Regions from separate parts of the Streptomyces sp. NPDC017890 genome, predicted to be linked through region 1. Evidence: riboswitches for the same ligand, from Rfam matches in the RefSeq annotation. Region 1 holds a riboswitch; the other holds the start of a gene.
What was found. A riboswitch is a leader RNA that binds a small molecule or an ion and turns the genes downstream of it on or off. The one in region 1 is predicted to bind cobalamin.
Positions count from the first base shown of each region.

Region 2: linked by a shared signal. The riboswitch ahead of ACH4F2_RS10560 (ABC transporter substrate-binding protein) and the one ahead of ACH4F2_RS29965 (ABC transporter substrate-binding protein) in region 1 are both predicted to bind cobalamin.

Region 1 is NZ_JBIRHU010000027.1:58,163-61,558, reverse strand. Features, by position in the region: gene ACH4F2_RS29975 (ABC transporter ATP-binding protein) at 1-97, opposite strand, end outside; gene ACH4F2_RS29970 (FecCD family ABC transporter permease) at 94-1,209, opposite strand; gene ACH4F2_RS29965 (ABC transporter substrate-binding protein) at 1,206-2,231, opposite strand; cobalamin riboswitch at 2,280-2,401, opposite strand; gene ACH4F2_RS29960 (class I SAM-dependent methyltransferase) at 2,491-3,240, opposite strand; gene ACH4F2_RS29955 (MFS transporter) at 3,209-3,396, opposite strand, start outside.
Region 2 is NZ_JBIRHU010000006.1:248,016-251,411, reverse strand. Features, by position in the region: gene ACH4F2_RS10565 (M56 family metallopeptidase) at 1-690, shown strand, start outside; cobalamin riboswitch at 956-1,142, shown strand; gene ACH4F2_RS10560 (ABC transporter substrate-binding protein) at 1,205-2,305, shown strand; gene ACH4F2_RS10555 (FecCD family ABC transporter permease) at 2,341-3,396, shown strand, end outside; gene ACH4F2_RS10550 (ABC transporter ATP-binding protein) at 3,396-3,396, shown strand, end outside.

The DNA.
Region 1 (3,396 bases):
TCTCGCCCGGGCGGGCGGTCAGGGAGACGTCGCGCACCAGGTGGCGGGCTCCGGCGGTGAGCGTGACGCCGTCGACGTCCAGTTCGGTCGCGGTCATGCCACTCCTCGGTCGGTGCCGCCCCGGGCGTCGCGGCGCATCAGCCACAGGAAGAACGGTCCGCCGCACAGGGCCGTGAGTACGCCGACGGGTATCTCCATCGGTGCGGCGACCGTCCGTGCGGCGATGTCGGCCCAGACGAGGAAGACCGCTCCGCCGAGCGCTGCCGTCGGCAGGACCCGGCGGTGGTCGCCGCCGACGAACAGGCGCACGATGTGGGGCATCATCAGGCCGACGAAGCCGATCGGTCCGGCCGCCGCGACCAGCACGCCCGTGACGAGGGAGAGCAGCACGAACAGCCGGGCGCGGAACCGGGCCACGTCCAGCCCCATGGTGGTCGCCGCTTCTTCGCCGGCCAGCAGCAGGTTCAGGTTGCGGGCCTGCGCCAGGAGGATGCCGAGACCGAGCAGCAGGGCCGTGCTCGGCAGCCACAGCGTGCCCCAGTTGACACCGCCCAGGCCGCCGAGGGTCCAGGCGAGGACCGCGCGTGCCTCGTTGCCCCGGCCGGTGGTGAGCAGCAGCAGATCGAGGACCGCCGTGAGCACCGCCGCGACAGCCACCCCGGACAGCACCAGCCGCGACGAGGTGATGCGTCCGCCGGTGCGGGCGGTGGCGTACACGAGCAGGAGTGCGCCCAGCGCGCCCACGAAGGCGGCCACCGACAGGGAGGCCGGTCCGAAGAGGGTGACCCCGAACACGATCACCGAGACGGCGCCGAGGGACGCACCGGAGGAGACGCCGAGCAGGTAGGGCTCGGCGAGCGGGTTGCGCACCAGGGCCTGCAGGGCGGTGCCGATCACCGCGAGGCCGGCGCCGGTGACCGCACCGAGCAGCACCCGCGGCGCCCGTACGTCCACCACGATGGTCTCCCGGGCCCGCGACCATTCCGGATCCTGCCAGTCGGCACCCAGCTCGTGTGTCACGATGCCCCATACCTGGCCGGGCGGCACCTGTACGGAGCCGATCGCGAGGCCCGCCGTGGCGGAGACCATGAGCAAGGCGGTGAGTACGAGCAGTGCGACGGCCGACTTTGTACGGCCCACCCCTGACTCGTCGGCCTTTTGCCGTCGAACCGTCCGCTCGGTGGACGTGTCGGTGGCGGCCTGGGTCACCGGAAGCCCTCGGGGTGCAGACCGCGGGCCAGGTCCTCGACCGCGTAGGCCGAGCGGATGCCGACCAGGGTGGCGGTCAGCGGCAGGACGACGAACCGCTTGTTCCTGACGGCGGGTACGTCGGCGAGCGCGGGCTGGGAGAGCAGGAACTTCTTCTTCTCCTCGACGCTCCCGGCGCCGTCGTAGTCGTAGACGGCGATGACTTCCGGTTTGCGCTCGACGACCTGCTCCCAGGAGACGTCGCCGAAGACGTCGTCGAGGTCGGCGAAGACGTTCTTGCCGCCGGCCAGCCGGATCAGTTCGGTGCCGAGGCTCTTGCCGCCCGCGGTGAAGGCGTTTTTGTCGCCGCTGTCGTAGACGAAGACGGGCACCTGGGGCTCGCCCTTGACGGCGGTGGTGGTCTTGCCGACCCGTGCCTGGAGGTCGGCGACCAGTTCGTCCGCCCGGTCGGGCACGCCGAAGATCCTGCCGATGGTGCGGATCTCGTCGTAGGTGTCCTTCATCGTCACCCGCTGCTCGCCGCAGTACTCGCGGTTGAGGTAGGTGTCGATGCCGGCGTCGGCGAACGCCTTGCGGGAGCGGCCCTCGTTCTCGGCGAAGGCGCTGCCGTAGCCGCCGTAGACGAACTCGGATCCGGCGTCCAGGATCTTCTCGAACGACGGTTCCCTCTCCGCCAGTTCGGGGAGCGCCTCGTAGTCCTTCTTCAGCTCGGGCAGGACGGCGGAGTCGGGGAAGGCGGTGCCGACCATGCGGTCCTTCAGGCCGAGGGCGAGCATGAGTTCCGCCGGGTGCTGGTGAATGGTGACCACCCGCGACGGCGGCCTGTCGTACGTCGTCTTCACGCCGCAGTTGTCGACGGTGACCGGGAAGCCCGCGGGCACGGCAGCTGTGGCCTTCGCGTCGCCGCCGCCCTCGTCGGACGAACCGCAGCCGGTGGCCAGCAGCACGGACGAGAGAGCCACGGCAGTGACCGTGACACGAAGGAACCCGCGCGTGCGGGCAGGGGTGAACAAAGGGGACACGTGAAGCCTCCTGGAGTCCGCGCTCCTCGGATCGGGCCCGCGACGGACCAGTGTCCTGACTCCCGGATCGACGTTCCCTCCGCCTTCCCGCGCGGCGCGCAGTGGCATGTCGGAGGGGCGCTCCCCGGTCACAGTGGCGGGACCGTGCCGGATTCGCACCGGCTTCCTGTCTCCCGTCGCGGCGATGACCAGGTGATCCTACGTTCCTCCGAGCCGGCGGCAAAGGGCGTGCGGACCCGGCCGCACGCCCGCGCCTTTGTCACGCTTCGCGCACCGCTCGCAGCACGAGCCGCTCGGCGTTCTCGTCGTAGGGGCGTCCGTCGAACCCGCCGAAGACCTCCACGCGGCCGAAACCTGCCTCCTCGGCCATCCGGCGAAGCTCCACCGCGCTGTAAACGAACCACGTCAAGGTGGCACGCGTCACCCGGTCACCCCGGACCAGCACCCACTCGCTGCGCAGCCGCGCCCACTCGTCCAGCACGGAGTCGGTCTGCACCATCAGGTCGTCGCCCCGCCGCACCACCTTGGGCGGGGTGACCTTGCGGGCCAGGAGCTCCTTCCCGGCGAGGTCCAGGACGAGCGTGCCGCCGGGGGCCAGGCAGGTGTGCATGGTGCGCAGCACGCGGGCGTTGTCGGCGGGGTCCTCGAAGTACCCGAAGGAGGTGAACATGTTGAGGACGACGTCGAAGCCGCCCGGCGCCTCGTACTCGCGTGCGTCGGCCCGCACGTACGTCACGTCGGCACCGGCGTCGGCCGACCGCTTGCGTGCCCGGTCCAGCATGGCCGCGCTCAGGTCCACTCCGGTCACGCGGTGCCCGCGGCGGGCGAGGGGCACGGAGAAGACGCCCGGCCCGCAGCACAGGTCCAGCACGCGTGATCCGTCGGGCAGGGCGAGCAGGGGGGAGGTGTCGAGCAGTTCCTCGGCCTGCCCGTAGCGCTGCTCGGAGAAGAGGAAGTCGTGGAACTCGATCCAGAAGTCATCGTCCTGGAATCCGCCCGTCCGTGTCATCGCGCGTCAGTGCTCCTTCATGGTGGCCGTCGGGGACAGGGCACCGCGCCGTGCGACGGCGCAGCGTGAGCAGCAGAGGGGGGAGCAGCAGACACTGGGCGGCTGCCAGCAGCCAGAACCAGCCAGTGTGTCCGTCCCGTTCACCGAGGCCGTACA
Region 2 (3,396 bases), on a different contig from region 1:
GCGGCGATCCCCGCGTTGTGCGCGGTGGTCATGGCCTCGGCGCGGGCCCTGTGGCGGCACGGCAGAGTACGTCGCCGTGCCCACCGCGCGCTGGCCGGACTGCCGGGGACCGGGGTGGCCGTACTCCCGGACGAGGCGCCCTACGCGTACGCGCTGCCCGGCGGTCGCCGGGACCGTGTGGTGGTGAGCACGGCCCTGCTCGACTGCCTGGAACCCGCTGAGCGGCGCGCGCTGTTCGCCCACGAGCGGGCCCATCTGACCGCCCGGCACCATCGCTTCCTGCTCACCGTCCGGCTCGCCGCCCTGGCCAACCCGTTCCTGCGGCCCCTGCGGACCGTCGTTTCCTATACGGCGGAGCGATGGGCGGACGAGGCGGCCGCGCGGGTGGTCGGCAACCGCCGCGCGGTGGCGACCGCGATCGGCAAGGCGGCCCTGGTCTCCCGGGGCACCCCGGTCGCCACCCTCGCCGGCCTCGCCGGCCTCGCCGGCCTCGCGGCGCCCGGCCCGGTACCGCGCCGGGTGGCGGCCCTGCTCGGTCCCGCTCCCGCGGTCCGCACCTGGCCCCCGGTGTTCACCGCGGTGGGCCTGGCGGCATGGGCCGCGGCCGCCGGAACCGCCGTGTCGGCGATGTCGTCCGCGAACGCCGCCGTCACGATGTTCCTCATCCTCCGCGCCGCGACGCCCCTCTGAGCGACCTTCTTCTCCGAAGGAAACCCCAGGCCGCGGAGACGGCCACGAAAGTCCTGGTCGCCTGCCCCGGCGACGGCGACAGTGGCTCGTCGGACTCCGCACGGGCCGCATCCTCGGCCCCGCGCCCCTCGACGACCAGTCCGCCGGCCCCGGCGGCGACACGGCCGGCACGGACGAGCCGTTCGGCCCGGCACAGCTGAGGCGCGGGCGGGCGGTACCGGGGCCGGTCGGGCAGACGGCCGCCTCCGGCACCGCGTTGCCCCTGTGGTAGCTTGCGGGAGCCAGTCGAACCCACCTGGTGGGTCAGGGAATCCGGTGCGAATCCGGAACTGACGCGCAGCGGTGAGGGGGACGGGCGGGACAACGGCCACTGGGCGGCACAAGCCGTCCGGGAAGGCGTCCCGTCCGGTCGATCCCGAGTCCGAAGACCTGCTGGCACCCGCGCCGCCTACGGCGCGGGCCGCACCGTACGAACGGGCTTCGCGTCTGAGCCCTCGACGCCAGAGGATCTTCCTTGCCCGCAGCGCGCCCCGCCGCCTCCCGCCGTTCCTTCCGTTCTTCCCGTTCCTTCTGTTCGTTCCGCTGTTCCTTCCGCGCCCGCTTCGCGTTGCTGCTGTCCGGCACTCTGCTGGCGTCCGGCTGCGGTTCCGGGACGACCGCCACCGACGCCGCGGCGCCGGCCGAGGCCGCCGGCTATCCACGCGTCGTCAGTGACTGCGGGCACGAGGTGAAGATCACCGCGCCGCCCCGGCGAGCGGTCTCCCTCAACCAGGGCACCACGGAGATCCTGCTCTCGCTCGGCCTCGCCGACCGCATGGCGGGCACCGCCACCTGGACCGACCCGGTCATGAAGGGCCTGGAGAAGGCGAACACCGGCGTGCCCCGGCTCGCCGACGACATGCCCTCCTTCGAGACGGTCCTGGACGCCGAACCCGACTTTGTCGCCGCCTCCTTCGCCTCCACGCTCGGCCCCGGCGGCGTGGCCACGCGCGAGCAGTTCACCGAACTCGGCGTGCCGGCCTACCTGTCCCCGTCCGACTGTGTCGGCAAGGACAACGGCGGCGACGGCGACGGCGTCCGCAGCGAGCCCCTGACCATGGACACCGTCTACGCCGAAGTCCGCGACCTGGCCCGGGCGTTCGACGTCGAGCAGCGCGGCGACGACCTGGTCGCCGGCCTGAAGGCGCGGGTCGAGAAGGCCACCTCGGGCATCGACGCCTCCGGTGTCACCCTCATGTACTGGTTCGCCAACTCGACTTCCCCCTACATGGCGGGCTGCTGCGGCGCCCCCGGCATCATGACCCGCGAACTCGGCGCGGAGAACACCATGGACGACACCCACGAGGAATGGCCGCAGGTCGGCTGGGAGACCGTCGCCGACCGCGACCCCGACGTCCTCGTCATCGGAGACCTCACCCGCAGGTCCCAGACGGCCGAGACCGCCGCGAAGAAGATCGAGTTCCTGGAGTCCGACCCCGTCACCAAGAACATGACCGCCGTCAGGAAGAAACGGTACGTACTGCTGAGCGGGCAGGCCATGAACCCCACCATCCGCACCGTCGAGGGCGTGGAGAAGGTGGCGGCGGCGCTGCGCGCGTACGGCCTCACCGAGTGACGTCCGAAAGCCGGGTGACGCCGGGGAGCCGGGTGATGTCCGAGAACCACGAGCCCCTCGGCACGCGGGCGGCCGGCCGCCGCCGCCCGGCGGCGTGGGCGGCGGTGGGTCTCGTCGCCCTGTGCGCCTCCGTGGCCGTCGCCGTCACCATCGGCCCCGCGGACATCGGCGTCGGCGAGGTCTGGTCCGTGCTCGTCGCCCACCTCGGCGGCGGCACTCCCGGCGTGGAGGTCACGCCGATCCGCGACGGCATCGTCTGGGACCTGCGGCTGCCCCGGACCCTCCTCGCGGCCGTGTGCGGTGCCGGGCTCGCCGTATGCGGTGCCGTACTCCAGTCCCTGCTGCGCAACCCGCTCGCCGACCCCTTCGTCCTGGGCGTCTCCTCCGGCGCCTCGACCGGTGCCGTCCTGGTCGTCGTCCTGGGCGTGGGCGGCGGCGCGCTGTCCGTGTCGGGCGGGGCGTTCGCCGGGGCGGTCTGCTCCTTCGCGCTCGTGATGCTGCTCAGCCACAGCCTCGGCGGCACCCCGGACCGGGTGGTGCTCGCGGGCGTGGCGGCGATGCAGCTGTTCTCCGCGCTCACCTCGTTCGTCGTGATGACCGCGGCCGACGCCGAGACCACCCGCGGCGTGCTGTTCTGGCTGCTCGGCTCACTCGGCGGGGCGGGCTGGACGGACGTGTGGACGGGTACGGCGGCCCTGGTCGTGGTCCTGGCCGTGTGCCTCGGGTATGCCGGGACACTGGACGCCTTCGCGTTCGGCCAGGACGCCGCGGCCACGCTCGGCGTCCACGTGGCCCGTACCCGGCTGGTGCTGCTGTGCGCCACCGCCCTGCTCACCGCCGCCCTGGTCGCCTCGGCCGGCGCCATCGGCTTCGTCGGCCTGGTGCTGCCGCACGCCGTGCGTGCGTTGACCGGCCCCGGGCACGCCCGGCTGCTGCCGGTCTGCGCCCTCGCCGGGGCGGTGTTCCTGGTGTGGGTCGACACCCTGGCCCGTACCGTCCTCGAACCCCAGGAGGTCCCGGTGGGCGTGGTGACCTCGCTCATCGGCGTACCCGCCTTCGTCCTCGTCCTGTACCGCACCAGGCGGGCACGG